Regions from separate parts of the Lysobacter soyae genome, predicted to be linked through region 1. Evidence: riboswitches for the same ligand, from Rfam matches in the RefSeq annotation. Region 1 holds a riboswitch; the other holds the start of a gene.
What was found. Region 1 has a riboswitch for cobalamin ahead of H8L67_RS01280 (ribonucleoside-diphosphate reductase subunit alpha). Riboswitches for the same ligand answer to the same signal wherever they lie in the genome.
Positions count from the first base shown of each region.

Region 2: another riboswitch for cobalamin. It lies ahead of H8L67_RS08630 (TonB-dependent receptor domain-containing protein); the one in region 1 lies ahead of H8L67_RS01280 (ribonucleoside-diphosphate reductase subunit alpha).

Region 1 is NZ_CP080544.1:261,977-269,951, forward strand. It holds gene H8L67_RS10365 (phosphomannomutase/phosphoglucomutase) at 1-1,549, shown strand, start outside; gene H8L67_RS01275 (ribonucleotide-diphosphate reductase subunit beta) at 1,595-2,608, opposite strand; gene H8L67_RS01280 (ribonucleoside-diphosphate reductase subunit alpha) at 2,605-5,007, opposite strand; cobalamin riboswitch at 5,174-5,377, opposite strand; gene H8L67_RS01285 (hypothetical protein) at 5,419-6,069, opposite strand; gene pyrE (orotate phosphoribosyltransferase) at 6,085-6,747, opposite strand; gene H8L67_RS01295 (exodeoxyribonuclease III) at 6,832-7,644, shown strand; gene H8L67_RS01300 (AmpG family muropeptide MFS transporter) at 7,641-7,975, shown strand, end outside.
Region 2 is NZ_CP080544.1:1,777,663-1,785,637, forward strand. It holds gene H8L67_RS08625 (ABC-F family ATP-binding cassette domain-containing protein) at 1-460, opposite strand, end outside; gene H8L67_RS08630 (TonB-dependent receptor domain-containing protein) at 525-2,387, opposite strand; cobalamin riboswitch at 2,499-2,707, opposite strand; gene H8L67_RS08635 (2OG-Fe(II) oxygenase) at 2,747-3,649, shown strand; gene H8L67_RS08640 (EAL domain-containing protein) at 3,657-5,816, opposite strand; gene H8L67_RS08645 (response regulator) at 6,075-6,686, shown strand; gene clpB (ATP-dependent chaperone ClpB) at 6,708-7,975, opposite strand, start outside.

The DNA of each region.
Region 1 (7,975 bases):
AGCGGCCGAGGCGCGCGCAGCCGAGGTGCCCGAAGAAGACTCCGGTGCTGTGAAAACTGCAGACGGCAGCACGGTGACCGTTTCCGATTTGGTTGACCAACGTTTGCAAGCCAATCAGGCCGCGCGCGCCGCACGCGAACAATCACTGCGTGAGATCGCTGCTGTACGTGCCGCTTCGGGCGTCGACAAGAGCATCTTCCGCGCTTACGACATTCGCGGTGTGGTCGGCGACACATTGTCCAAAGAGGTGGCGCACAAGATCGGGCAGGCCATCGGCAGCTTGATGCATGAAAAAGGCTTGAAAGACATCGTGGTCGGACGTGATGGCCGCTTGTCGGGCCCGGACATGGTGGAAGGTCTCACGGCGGGTCTGCGTGCGGCCGGCCGCAACGTCATCGACATCGGCATGGCGCCGACGCCGGTGGTGTATTTCGGCGCATACGAACTGCGTACCGGAACTTGCGTGGCAGTCACCGGCAGCCATAATCCGCCGGATTACAACGGCTTCAAAATCGTTGTCGGCGGCACCACCCTCTCGGGGGAGGCCATCACCGATTTGTACACGCGCATCAGCGAAGAACGACTGCATCAAGCGGGTCAGGAAGGCACGCTCGAGTCGCGTGACATCAACCCAGCCTACATCGAACGTATCGCTTCAGATATTCAGCTTGAACGGCCTTTGCGCATTGTCGTCGATGCCGGCAATGGTGTTGCCGGCGAAGTCGGGCCGGCTGTGTTGGAGGCCATCGGTGCCACCGTCGAACGTCTGTACTGCGAGATTGACGGTCATTTCCCGAACCATCATCCCGACCCGAGCGAACCGCACAATCTCGAAGACCTTGTGGACATGGTCGCCCGACGCGATGCGGATCTCGGTGTGGCCTTCGACGGCGACGGTGATCGCTTGGGTGTGATCACGCGCGCCGGGCACAACATCTTCCCGGATCGCTTGTTGATGCTGTTCGCTGACGATGTCCTCAGCCGCAACCCGGGCGCAGTGATCGTCCACGACGTGAAGTGCACCGGCGCGATCGGTTCCTTCGTCATGGGGCGTGGCGGCAGCCCGATGATGTGGAAGACAGGGCATTCGTTGATCAAAGCCAAAATGAAGGAAGAGGAAGCCGAGCTCGCCGGTGAAATGAGCGGCCACTTCTTCTTCCAAGAGCGTTGGTACGGATTTGACGACGGCATCTACGCCGCGGCGCGCCTGCTCGAAATTCTGGCCCGACGTACCGAGAGTGCAGACGAAGTGTTCGCGGAAATTCCCGAAGGCATTTCCACGCCGGAAATCAAAGTGCCGGTCGAAGACCCGCATGCCTTTGTCGCGCGCTTCGCCCAGTTCAATGATTTCGATGGCGCAAAGCTGACCACGTTGGACGGCCTGCGCGCGGACTGGGTCGATGGTTGGGGCTTGGTGCGTGCATCCAATACCACGCCGATTCTGGTGTTGCGTTTTGAAGCCAAGAGCGAAGAACGCCTCGAAGAAATCAAAGGCATTTTCCGCGCCAAGTTGCTTGAAATTGATCCGGCATTGACGCTGACGTTCTAAGACAACGCACGCGCCCCGACACGGGGCGCGTGCTTGAAACGTGGATCAGAACGCCTGGTCGAACGCCACCTCGCCGCTAACCCCCACCTGATACGCCGACACGCGCCGCTCGAAGAAGTTGGTGAGCTCCTGCACGTCCTGCAGATCCATGAACGGGAAGGGATTGTGCGCATGGAAGTGTTTCGGCATACCGAGTTGCTGCAAACGCTGGTCGGCGCAGTACTCGAGGTAGGCGCGCATATCCCGCAACGACAAGCCGGCCACGCCGCCTGACAAGGTGTCTTCCGCAAAGGCGTACTCGCAGTCGACGGCTTCCTTCAGCATCTCGACCACGCGCGCCTGCAAATCCGCATCGAACAGGCCGGGTTCTTCGGCACGTACGGTGTCGATCACTTCAAACGCGAACGCCATGTGCGCACTCTCATCACGAAACACCCAGTTGGTGCCCGAGGCCAGCCCATGCAAGAGTCCGCGTGAGCGCAGGTAATACACATAGGCAAACGCACCGAAGAAGAACAGCCCTTCGATACAGGCGGCAAAGCACACCAGATTGAGCAAGAATGTCTGGCGCTGCTCACGTGTCTCGATGCGCTGCAAATCTTGCAGGCTGTTGATCCACTTGAAACAGAAGTCCGCTTTCTTGCGAATGGACGGAATCGTCTCGACAGCGGCGAACGCTTTGGCACGTGCCGCAGGATCGGGCAGATAGGTGTCGAGCAAGGTCAGATAGAACTGCACGTGCAGGGCTTCTTCATACAACTGCCGTGACAAGTACATCCGCGCTTCCGGTGCGTTGATGTGCTGGTAAAGATTCAGCACCAGGTTGTTGGCGACGATGGAATCGCCGGTGGCGAAAAATGCCACCAAACGTTCTATCAGGTGCCGCTCGGCCTCGCCGAATTTGTGCGCCAGATCTTTCACGTCCAAGGAGAAATCCACTTCCTCCACCGTCCAGGTGTTGCGGATGGCGCTGCGATACATCTCGTAGAACTTCGGGTAGCGCATCGGACGGAGGGTGAGCTCGAAACCCGGATCGAGCAGGTGTTTTCCAGCAGTCATTGGCAGGCCTCACAGGTTTCAGGATTTTCAAGCGAACAGGCGAGCGCCGCTTGATCGGAGACAGTGCCGGCCAAGGTGGTTTTGGCGATGCGGGTCGCCGGACGCGAACGCAGGTAGTAGGTCGTTTTGACGCCGCGCTTCCAGGCATACATGTACATCGACGACATCGCGCCGATGTTCGGATTTTCCATAAACAAATTGAGTGAGGCCGACTGATCAATGAATGCACCGCGGTCGGCGGCCATGTCGATCAAGCCGCGCATCGGCACTTCCCAAGTCGTCCGGTACACGTCTCGCAACACCTGCGGAATCGACGCGATCCCTTGAATCGAGCCTTCCGCATGTTTGATCGATTCACGCATTTCAGCGGTCCAAAGCCCCAGTTTCTTGAGCTCATCCACCAAGTAGCGGTTCACCTGCAGGAAGTCGCCGGACAAAGTTTCGCGCTTGAACAAATTGCTGGTTTGCGGTTCGACGCACTCGTAGCAGCCGGCAATGGAGGCGATGGTCGCGGTCGGGGCAATCGCAATCAGCAAGGAATTGCGCAAGCCATTCGCTTGAATCCTTGCCCGCAAGGCTTGCCAGCGTTCACTGTCGGCAGGCACCACACCCCAACTGTCGAATTGCAATTCACCGTAGGCGGCGCGCGTCTCGTTGAAATTCGGATGCGCACCGCGTTCGATGGCCAACTCGCAGGAAGTATCCAACGCATGGAAATAAATGGTTTCGGCGATACGTAGGGAAAGGGCGCGCGCCGCGTCCGAATCAAAGGGCAGGCGCAGCTTGAAGAACACATCCTGCAAACCCATCATGCCGAGCCCGACCGGCCGCCAGCGCAAGTTGCCGCGACGTGCGGATTCGATCGGGTAGAAATTCAAATCGATGACGCGATCCAGTTGCCGCACAGCTTGTTGCACCGTTTCGCCGAGCTTGTCGAAATCGAAATCGCCATGGGCGTCGAAATGGCGGGACAGATTGATCGAGCCCAAATTGCAGACCGCGGTTTCATCGGAAGAGGTGACCTCGAGAATCTCCGTGCACAAGTTGGACAGATGAATCACGTTGCCGGGCTTGGCCGTCTGATTGCTCTTGCGGTTGCAATGATCTTTGAAGGTCATCCAGCCATTGCCGGTTTGCGCCAGGGTCCGCATCATGCGCGCGTAGAGCTCACGCGCCGGCATTTGTTTTGCGAACTTGTTTTGCGCTTCCGCCTGCGTGTACGCGTGCTCGAAGTCCTGACCGAACAAGTCCACCAACTCGGGGGTCACGCGCGGGTCAAACAACGACCAAATGGCATCTTCTTCGACGCGCCGCATGAAGAGGTCCGGAATCCAGTTCGCCAGATTCAGGTTGTGCGTACGACGTGCTTCATCACCGGTGTTGTCGCGCAACTCCAAGAAAGATTCGATATCGGCATGCCAAGGTTCCAGATACACGCAGGCCGCACCTTTGCGCTTGCCGCCTTGATTCACTGCGGCAACCGAGGCATCGAGGGTTTTCAAGAACGGCACCACGCCGTTGGAATGGCCGTTGGTGGACCGGATCAAGGAACCGCTGGCGCGAACACGCGAGAACGAGACGCCGATGCCGCCGCTGAATTTGGAGAGCTGGGCGATGTCGCCGTATTTCGCGTAGATCGCCTCCAAGGTATCTTCCGGCGAATCGAGCAAGAAACAGCTCGACAATTGCTCGTGGCAGGTACCGCTGTTGAAGAGCGTGGGTGAGCTCGGAATGTATTCCAGGTTCGCCATCGTGTTGTACAGCGCAATGGCTTCGCCGGCGTCTTCGCTCAATGCGCACGCAATGCGCATGAAGAATTGTTGCGGTGTCTCAATCACCAACCGCAAATGCGGATGACGCAGCAAGTAACGGTCGTACAGCGTACGCAAACCGAAATACTCGAAATGCAAATTGCAGGCCGGATCAATCGCCGCATTCAATTTGCGCGCATTGGTTTGCACGAACTCCAGCAAACGATCGTTGATCAGACCGGTTTCGTGCCCGCGCATCACCGATTGCGAAAACGCGTGAATCTCTTGGCCGGTGACTTCCTTCTCGATCACCTCGGCGAGCAGGCGCGCAGCAAGCTTGCCGTACTCCGGCTCTTCACCCGTCAGCAGGGCCGCGGTGCGGATCGAGAGTTCGTCCAACTCGCGCGTCGTCGCGCCGTCATACAAACCGGAAATGGTGCGCGTCGCCACGCGCATGGGTTCAACTGCATGCAAGCCATCCGCCGCACGCGCGATGGCGCGCACAATCTTGTTGAGATCGACCAGTTCGGCGTGGCCGTTACGCTTGCGCACCCGCATGCCTGAGGCCGTCGGGGGCGGCGTCAGATCGAAAGCGGGATCGGGTGGTGAAACCGGTTCAAGTACGGCGTTTTCGTTGGTCTGTGTCATGCAATCCACTCCTGATTGATGCACGCGTTGTCGGCCCTCGCAGACAACAGACGGCAAGCAAGATTCAGGATGGACGGATGGTGTCGCAGAACCCAAGACGCCGGCGGCGCGTTCTGCTGCACCAGCCATCTCCCCCCGGAGACCTTGCGGCCGGCACCACGCGTTGTGCTTCGCGCGGCTGTCGGCAGGTCTTCGGGCTTATGGACACCGTCCGTATCAGGACGACCTACTTTCGCTGCTTCCCGGCGTCACAACACCAGTGCAATCTGCGATTTCGTTTCCAAGTACCGCTGCGGGGCAGCGCCGGATTCAAACCGGCTTCCCTTTTCATCCGTGGGGTGGCCACGGAACCGACACCCCCAAGATACAGGGGGTGTAGGAATTAGGCAACACAAGATGTGGCGGTTTTCTTTATTTCGACAAGGGAATCACCGGGCCGTCCAACGGCACCAGTTTGGCCTTGCGGTAACGCACGACAGCGGCTTGGTAATCGGTGTCGATCTTGTCTTTCTCGGCGCGCATCTGGTTGAGACTATTCATCGTGCTGATCAAGACATTGCGTTGGCTGGTCACCGCATCCGCTTGCGCCTTGCTCACCGGCTTGCCGCTCATTTCGGCCTCGGCCGCTTGCTGCAAAACCGCGATCAAGGCTTTGCGCTGGGTCGAGAGCGACGCTGTTGCGGCCATCACGCTGCCTTTGGAAATATCCAGCCGCAATTGATAAGCGCGATTCAAATCCTGCTCGCTCGGGTAGGACTCGGCCAAAGCCATCTGCTCGCGGGCCTCGCGAGCCTTCTCTTCATCGCTGCGGGTGCGGGCGGCGTTGGCTGCATCCGCTGCCGCACGTTCGGCCGGCGACAACACACGGCCTTGCGAATCAGTCATGACGCCTTGGGCGTTATAGACCTTTCGTGCGCTGTTTGCCGCACTTGCCGGCATGGCATCGCCGCACACCTGGCGGCCGCCCTCTTGCCAACAGGTCACCTTGCGCTCTTGTGCACCCACCGCGGCGGTCGCGCTTAAACACAGAACGGATATTGCTATAGCGTTTTGAAATTTCATGACTGGATCCCCCGATCAATTGCTGCCATAGCTTGAACGATACGCCAGCAATGCGTCGTGGTGTAGTTGAAGGGTGGCATCGTCAGCCGCAAAGGCGAGCAAGTCGGCGAGGGTCGCCACGGCGACCACAGGCACACCGGTGCTGTTGCGTACCGAATCGACGGCTGAAATCGGCTGCGCGGGATCGAGAATCTCCTGGCGGTCCAAGGCAATAACCACCCCTGCGACCGTGCCGCCCGCCGTCTCGATATGGCTGATGGCCTCACGGATCGCCGTGCCCGCGGTAATGACGTCATCGACGATCAAGACGCGTTTGCCCGCGACGGATGCGCCCATCAAGGTGCCGCCTTCGCCGTGCGTCTTCGCCTCTTTCCGGTTGAACGCCACGTCCAAATCGCGGCCGCGCCTTGCAAGTTCGCACGCGAGCGACGTGGACAGAGGAATCCCCTTGTAAGCAGGCCCGAACAGCATGTCGAATGCCACACCGTTTTCGGCCAACGCATCCGCATAACATTCAGCCAGCGCCAGCAACGAGGCGCCCGTGTTGAATTGCCCGGCGTTGAAGAAGTAGGGACTGCTGCGACCCGATTTCAAAGTGAACGCGCCGAATCGCAATGCGTCCATGCGCATCGCCAGTTCGAGAAAGCGACGTCGGGTTGCCGGAAGTGCCGGATTCATGCGTTGTGTCCACCGTTCATTAGACGCATCAATGATACGGAATTTGCTTGCTATCATCGAATTCGATAGTTCCTTGGACGCTCCATGCGCATCTTGAGTTTCAACGCCAACGGTCTGCGGTCCGCAGCCAGCAAAGGCTTTTTCGACTGGTTCCGGACACAGGACATCGATGTCATGGCGGTGCAGGAAACCAAAGCACAGGCGCATCAACTGACCGGCGAATTGTTCAATCCCGAGGGCTATCACGTCCATTTCCGCGATTCGACGGTGAAGAAGGGTTATAGCGGCGTCGCCATTTATTCACGGCGCGCGCCGGACCGAATTCTCACCAGCCTCGATCGGCCGGATTTCGATGAAGAAGGGCGGTATATCGAAGCGCAATTCGGCAACTTGAGCGTTGTGTCGTTTTACATCCCGTCCGGCACCTCCGGTGAATTGCGCCAAGGGCTGAAGGAAGACGTCATGCAGTGGCTCGCGCCCAAGCTCGAGGCCTGGCGCACGAGTGGACGCGAGTACGTTTTGTGCGGTGATTGGAACATCGTGCGTTCCGAGCGCGATATCAAAAATTGGAAGAGCAATCAAAAAAACACCGGTTGCCTGCCGCATGAGCGCGCTTGGTTGAACGGATTGATCGCCGATGCATACGGCGATGGCAGTACGCAGCCCACCGACGGTTGGCATGACAGTTTTCGCGTCGCGCGCCCGGACGACATCGAATACAGCTGGTGGAGCCAACGCGGCGGCTCGCGTGGCAAAGACGTGGGCTGGCGCATCGATTACCAATTGCTCACACCCAAGCTCGCACAGCACGTGAAAAGCGCACAGCATTTTCGTGAGCCGTATTTCTCGGACCACGCCCCTTATCTCGTAGAACTCGACTGGAACGACAACGCATGAATCAAACCGCACCGGAAAAGAAGCGCAAGACCTCGGTGTGGAAATCGTTCACCGGCCCCAAAGCCTGGACGATGTTCTTCTTCGGATTTTCTTCCGGGCTGCCGTTCTTGCTGGTAGCAGGTACGTTGGCGATGTGGCTGAAAGACAACAACATCGTCTTGAAAGAAATCACCATGATTGCCAGTGCCGGCATGCTGTATGCCTTCAAGTTCCTTTGGGCGCCGCTGCTGGATCACACCGGATTGCCGGCCTTCTCGAAACTCGGGCGCCGCCGTGGCTGGTTGCTGTGTGCGCAGTTCGGCGTGGTCGTGGGCTTGATTTTCATGGGGCT
Region 2 (7,975 bases), 620 kb from region 1:
AACCGCCGGAGAAATCTGAAACGGGTGTCTCGTGCGTGGACTGGGGGAAACCCAGACCGTGCATCAACTTCGCCGCCCTCGCCTCGCCGTCATAGGCGTTCAATTCTGCGAGCAAATGGTGGGCTTCAGCCACTGCCTCCCAATCTTCGGCGAGCATGGCATCTCGCTCGGCTTTGACCGCGGCATGCACGGCGGCATCACCCGACAACACAAAGTCCAGCGCCGGGTCGGGCAGATGCGGGGTTTCCTGCGCCACGCTGGCGACCCGAGCCTTGCCGGGTACGTCCAGATCTCCCTTATCCGGCTCCACTTCACCGAGCAACGCCGCAAACAGCGAAGACTTGCCGGCGCCATTGCGCCCGACGACGCCGACGCGATAGCCCGCATGCATGGCCAGGTCCACGTCGGACAAAAGGAGGCGCTCGCCGCGACGCAGCGAAAAATTTCGGAAGGAGATCATCCCGCTATTTTATCGCGGAAAGAACGGAGGGCAGTCATCCTGCCCTCCTTTTTTGTCACTGGGTTTACTGCTTCGGTGCCCAGGTGAAGTCCAACATCCAGGCGCGGCCGGCCTGGTTGTACCAAGCGCTGGTTTCGTAGCGCTTGTCGAGCACGTTGGTGGCGGTGAACTGCACAGTCATGTCCGAGGTCGGCAGCCAAGCCAAACGCAGGTCGCCGGTGGCGTAGCCGGCGAGGCGAACGCGATTGTTCGGATCGTCATAGCGCGCATTGGCACCGTTGATCGAAGCGCCGACGCGGAACTGGCCAAAGGTCTTGTCGACATCGACGCGACCGGTCAGGCGCGAGCGACGGTTCAGCAAGTTCCCGTATTGCGCGCCCGGCGTGCGGTTGCGCGGATCCAACCAGGTCAGCGAACCGTTCACATCCCAGCCGGCGAGCTGCGTGCCCACTTCGGCTTCGACACCGCGGATCTTGGCGATCTGCACGTTGTCAGGCTGGCCCCACGGGCTCGCCACAGAAGTCTTGGTGGGATCAAACACGATCAAATCGCGCAGACGGTTTTCGTAGGCACTCAACGTCCAGTGGCCCCAGCCATGACGACCTTCGACACCGAGCTCCATGCTCTTGGATCGTTCCGGCTTCAAGTCCGGATTGCTCGAACCCGGGTAGTACAGATCGTTGAAGCTGGGTGCGCGGAACGCCGTGCCGTAGTTGGCACGAATGCGCAACGCGTCCGAGATGTCAAAACCCCAGCCGGCATTGCCGGTGTTGATGCTGCCGTACTGGCTGTTGTTTTCGTGGCGCAAACCGAGCTGGACGTGATTGCGGCCGAAGTCACCCATCCATTGACCGAAAACGGCACGCGAAAAACGCGACAAGGTCGTGAACTTGGTCGAAGACTCGACGCTGTCACGCGACCAGTCGTAGCCAATGCTCAAGGTGCCTGCCAAGGCGATGTCCGCCTGCAAAGCCGCCTGATCACGCTGGGTGTTGACGTCGTTCATGAACACGGTGTCGTGGAAATTGCGTGCACGATCGCGATTGCGCCCGACCGATGCGGTCAATGCAAACTTCTCGCTGGGCGAAAAGCGTACCTTCGCACCGGCGGTCTGCTGTTGCACACGACTGTGGTTGAACCAACCGTCGTAAAAGTTCTCGGCATCCACCGACATCAAATTCGCTTCGGCGCGCCAAGCATCATTGAACGCGTAGCCGCCGCTCAGCGCGATGGCGCCGTTCTTGTAGCCGTCGGTGTCGGGCTCGATCGTGCCGCAACCTTGGAAGGTCAGCGGGTCGCCATGACAGGCATTGAAGCCGCCGGTATGCGAATAGGAGCCGTTCAAGGCATACCAAGCTTTGCCTTGTTTTCCGGAGAAACCGGCATGCAAACGTTGCGAGTCTTGGGTGCCTAAGCCCACACTCACCGTTGGCGAAAAGCCGTCTTCGGCGCGGCGGGTGAAAATCTGGATGACGCCCGACATCGCTTCGGAGCCGTACAAGCTCGACATCGGACCGCGCACGATCTCGATGCGCTCGATTTGCGACACCGGAATGTCGTGAATCATCGGCAGACCCGACGTGACATTGCCGACTTTGACGCCGTCAATCATGAAGACGTAGTGGCTGGTGCCCATCCCGCGCATGGAAAGGCCGGACAGTTTGCCCGCACCGCCTTGGTTATAGATATTGACGCCGGCACGACCGCGCAGGAGTTCCTGCAGCGACACCGGGTTCAAACGGGCGATCTCTTCGCGGGTGATCAGTGTGGTGGACGCGACCGGGCTTTCCGATTCAACACGCGTACCGGTCACGGTCACCGCATCGAATTTTTCGGTCTCTGCGGTTTGTGCACGCACCTGGGTGCTGGCGCAAGCGGCGGCAACGGCCAAACTCAAAACGGACAGGCGGGAAACAGACAACTTCATCAGGACAACTCCATGCATTGCGCAGCAGGCGCAATGTTTGTTGAAAGAAGACATGGAGGTGCAAGCAAGGGACGTCGGAAAAGGCACGGCCACCGCCTGCATGCCCACCGCATGTCCGGTTATCCCCTGGCCGGTCTCCGGGCTTGCGAGCATCGAATCGCGCATTTCGGACGCCTTCCCATGCCTGCGCACAGTGGCCGTGTCCGTCTGCGGGGAAAACCCTGCTCGCCTACCGTTGCGGGGGCAGCTCCGGAATGGCTTGCGCGTACCGGATTCCCGTTTCAACCGCATGCGCGGTCACCTGAGGCGGGGCACAGTTTAGCGCAATTGCCACACGCGGCTCCGCTAAAATGGCGCGCATGGCCAATCCAATCAATAAAGCGCTTGCCCAATGGCTGTTCGATCGCCGTAACGAGGGCTTCAGCCGCGAGGAAGTGCGCGCACTCCTTATCGAGCACCAATACGTCGAAGAAGATGCCGAACGCGCCTGCGTGATCGCTTTCGATTGCCCGCCCGACGATCTCGAATCGCTGCTCGATGATGATCTGCAAGCCGAGGCCGCCAACCAAACAGCGACGTGGATCGAGGGCTTCGAGCCGAGCGCGCGCATCAAACTTGCCGAGACCCAAAACGCCATTCCAAGCGACCACGGCGACATCAAAGTGGTTTGCCGCAGCGAACGCCCGTATGTCATCGGTCTCGCCAATGTCATGACCGCCGAGGAATGCAAAGAACTCATCGAGTACTCGCGCTACCGGATTTCACGGGCGATGGTGGTCAGCCCGATCGATGGCAGTGATTTGGTGGATGACCGGCGCACCAGTGAACTGGTCATGCATTCGCGCGGTGAGTCGCCTTTGATCGCAAAGCTCGATGAACGCATTTCGCAGCTCACCGGCATTCCGTCCGACCACGGCGAAGGCCTGCAAGTGATGCGTTACGGTGTCGGCGCGGAATATGCCCCGCACTATGACTACTTCGCGCTCGGTTCGTTGGGCGAACGTCGCCACTTGAAACATGGTCAACGGGTCGCGTCGCTCGTGATCTACCTAAACGATGTCGACGCCGGCGGCGAAACCATTTTCCCTTACGGGGATTTGTCGATCTCACCGCAAACCGGGCACGCGTCCTACTTCGCCTACACCGACAAAGACGGCCGCTGCGACGGCATGTCATTCCATGGCGGTGCGCCGGTGCGCGCCGGAGAAAAGTGGATTGCGACGATGTGGATCCGGGATCGACCTTACGTCGCTTCGGAGTAAGCGGCGCTCAACGATAGCGCCGCAACTCCTCAATCACCTCGGACAAGGGCCGCGCTTCGGCGAACAAGTGGCCTTGGAACCAATCGACACCGATTTCCCGCAAGCATTGCGCCGCTTCTTCGCTTTCGACGTATTCGGCCACGGTTTCGGCGTTGAAGGCCTGCGCCAGTTGCACGGCCGCGCGCACCAAAGCTTGGTCCTTCGGATTGGCCACCACATTGCGCACGTAACTGCCGTCCAGTTTCAGCACATCCACCGGCAAATCACGCAGCCGGCTGAAATTCTGGACACCGCTGCCGAAGTCATCAATGGCGATCCGGCAGCCGCGCGCACGCACGCGCTCGAGCACGGCCCGCGCTTCATCATGTCCGGAAATGGCCGCGGTTTCCGTGATTTCCAAACAAATGGAATCCGCCGACACCGGCAAGGCATCCAACACGCGCTCGAAATCGCGCAGGAACGAGGCCGAAGCCAAACTCGCACCGCCCAAGTTCACTGACAGCCGCAACCGGGACGCGACGTCGTGATGCTCGCCGAGTACGGACACCAAGGTGCGCCAGACGCTCAAATCCAATTCGGCGCCGCGACCCGCTGCTTCCAGCGGTTCGATGAAGGACGAGGGTTGCATCAGCTCGCCGTCTGCGCTGCGCAAGCGGCAAAGAATTTCACCGTATCGGCGGCCATCATGGGCGCGGACACCCGACGGCACGATCTCCTGGAACCACAGTTCAATCCGCCGCGAACGAATGTTGGCCAGCGCCTCGCCCACAGAATGCAACCGGGTGCGCGCTTCGCCGGCGAGGCGATCACCTTGGCTGTCGTACAGCGGTCGCACCTCGTAACGTCGCCGCGCATCGAATGCCAATTGCGAGGCGACAAGCAACGCACTGTTCAACGCCAACTCGGTGTCGTCTTTGACGGCGGCCACGCCGAGGTAAGGCGAAAGACGCACCAGCTGCCCATCAATATCGACCGTCAGGGATTCAACCCGACGAATAACCCGCAGCCATGAACGCTCGGTCAAACCGTCGGCACGCGGCATCAACACGAACTGGCCGGTACCCGCCACGAAGGGGTCGCAGAAATTGGACAATTGCTGGGCGATTTCGCGTTGCACGCGCGCCTGCAGATCCATCCCGAATCCGGCCGTCCATTCTTCGCTGCTATCGATGAACATATAGCCCAATTCCAGGGGCCGCCCGCTTTTTTGCATCGCTTTGGCGATGTCGCGAAATGCCACCAAATTCGGCAATCGCGACACCGGGTCCACATGCGCCTGTTCTGATAATTTCCGCGACTGCAGCACCACGTCCCGGTTGAACACAAAAACAAAAAGCAAGCCGATCTGCAGGATGAGCGCCTCGAACGCGATGGAGGCGAGATTGGCCACGGCAACGGTATCCACCGGATTGGGAATACCCATGGAGGCCAGCTTGCAAATGAGCAGCATGGCAATGGCCATCAGTGCGAAGGCCAATCTCGGACGCAGGAACAACACCACCCACGCCAGCACACCGGCGACGGCGTAACGGAAGTCAGTGATCAGCAACGAGCCGACATGCGCCGGTTTGCGATCCATGTTGCTGATCACGAAATAAGTCAGCAACAAGAATGCCAGCATCAACAGCAGCCACAACACGCGTTTGTGTGGCGCGCGCTGGACGTGCAGGCGGTAAGGCTTCTCACGATCGAACTCCGTGATGAAGCCGAGCAACGGCACGGTGATGATCAACACGCCGAAGTAACGCGCAAACACCACCTGTGCACCGCCTGCGAACAATTCATCCGCCGGTGTCACCAAGGCACGCACCAGACCTGATACCACCACGCCCAAAGGGAAAAGGATCAAGGCAATAAATGCCAGTCGCGGCAAGTCGGTGCGCTCGATTCGTCGTCTGTCCGGCGGGCGCGGCCAGCCCATCAAGTGGGCGCAGAAGCGTGACCAGACGATCATGACCGCCAGGTCCACCAGACCGGGCCAGACCTCATTGAACGCATAGCCGGATGTGTAGGCCCGAAACAGCCAACCGGCAAACAAAAGGACGAAATAGCTCACCACCACGCGGATGTCGCGAAACAACATCGCGATCACCAAGCCGAAGCCCGTATGCAGATGCATGAGCGATGCGCTGTCGCTGACATCGCCATGGGCCCAAACATAGGGCATGGGTACGTTCTGTAGCACGATACCAATGGCGCCCAAAATGAGCGCGGTGGCTACCCAGCTTCGCGGAAGCAGGGCCCTGTCCAATTTCACGATCCGATCTTCTCCAGATGGCGAGCGCAGGGCAATGCGCCACTTCTCTCGCGTCCAGTATTCACGTGCACTCCGGCAAATTGCAAGCCTCCGTATTGCTGCATTTGCACATTCAGTGACAAACCGGCGCTCGACGGCGTACTCTTTGCGGCAGGGAGGGCTTTACACATGGCAACACTGGATTTTCTGAAGCGGATGTTGGGGACGCCGAACGGCGAGGTTCAGCCGGAAGCCGCCGCGGACCCGCGATCACCTGCGTCCACCGACCGGCGGGCTGTGGCCCGGGAAGAAGCCGAGATCGGCATGAAAGTCCTGGTCATTGATGACTCGCTGACGATCGTCAATGTGCTGAGCCGCATGCTGGAGCAAAACCAATATCAGGTGCTGTCCGCAGGCGATGCGGAATCCGGCCTCGCACTGGCACGCACCGAAAAGCCCGAGCTGATTTTTCTAGATGTGGTCTTGCCAGGCATGAGCGGCTTCGACGCCTTGCGTCATTTCCGCAAGCAAGAAGAAACTGCCACGACGCCGGTCATCATGATCAGCGGCAACGCGATGGCGACCGAACAGTTTTATGTGAAGCGCATCGGTGCCGATGAATTCATGAAGAAGCCCTTCGGTCGCGTCGAAGTGTTTTCGGTCATCCAGAAACTTGTTCAAGAAGGTCGACTGCACAAGCGCAGCGCACCACAAGAGCATTTGCTAGTGGATGACGGCGAACGCGTGCTGCCCGATCCGCAAGACGGCGATGAGATGAGGCCGAATTTCGGGGCGCTTTGATCGCGCCCCGAATGGGCATCCTTACTTTTTGAAGACCAATTGACCCCCTTCGGCGTCGACGTGCACCACGTCGCCATTGCCGAAGTCGCCTCGCAAAATTTGTGAGGCCAGGGGGTTCTCGATCTGCTGTTGAATCGCCCGCTTCAACGGTCGTGCGCCGTACACCGGATCGAAGCCGACATTGCCCAACAGTTCGTAGGCCTTGTCGCTGAGCGCGAGGCTGAGGCCGCGTTCGGCCAGACGCTTTTCCAAGCCGCGCAGCTGGATGCGTGCGATCGACTTGATCTCGTCCTTGGTCAGGGGATGGAAGACCACGATATCGTCAAGCCGGTTGATAAATTCCGGACGGAAATGCGCTTGCACCACGCCCATCACCGCCGCTTTCATTTGCACGTAGGCCTCGGCTGAGTCATCGCCCGCCAATTCCTGGATTTGATGCGAGCCGAGATTGGAGGTCATGACAATCACGGTGTTGCGGAAATCCACGGTGCGCCCTTGCCCGTCGGTGAGGCGGCCGTCGTCGAGCACCTGCAGCAGGATGTTGAACACATCCGGATGCGCCTTCTCCACTTCGTCCAACAAGATCACGCTATACGGGCGGCGACGCACGGCTTCGGTCAGATAACCGCCTTCTTCGTAACCGACATAGCCCGGCGGCGCGCCGATCAAGCGCGAGACGCTGTGTTTCTCCATGAACTCGCTCATGTCGATGCGCACCATGGCGTCGCTGGAATCGAACAAGAATTCGGCGAGCGCCTTGGTGAGCTCGGTCTTGCCGACACCGGTAGGCCCGAGGAACAGGAATGAGCCGCTCGGCCGGTTGGGATCCGACAATCCTGCACGCGAACGCCGGACGGCATCGCTGACCACCTTGATCGCCTCCTCCTGCCCGACCACGCGGGTGTGCAATTGCGCTTCCATGCGCAGCAGCTTGTCCCGCTCGCCCTCAAGCATCTTGCTCACGGGAATACCCGTCCAGCGCGAAACCACTTCGGCGATTTCCTCGGCGGTCACTTTGTCTTGCAGCAATTTGAAGCCCGAGGTTTCGACCTCTTGAGCGGCCTTCAATTGCGCTTCGAGTTGCGGCAACGTGCCGTACTGGATTTCACTCATGCGCGCGAAGTCTTGCGTACGCTGCGCCGACTCCAACTGCGCTTTGGCGGTTTCGATTTGTTCCTTGATCTTGGTGGCGCCCTGCACCATGGCCTTTTCGGCCTTCCACACTTCATTCAAATCGTCGAACTCGCGCTCAAGCGTTGCGATATCCGCTTCCAGATCCGCCAGGCGTT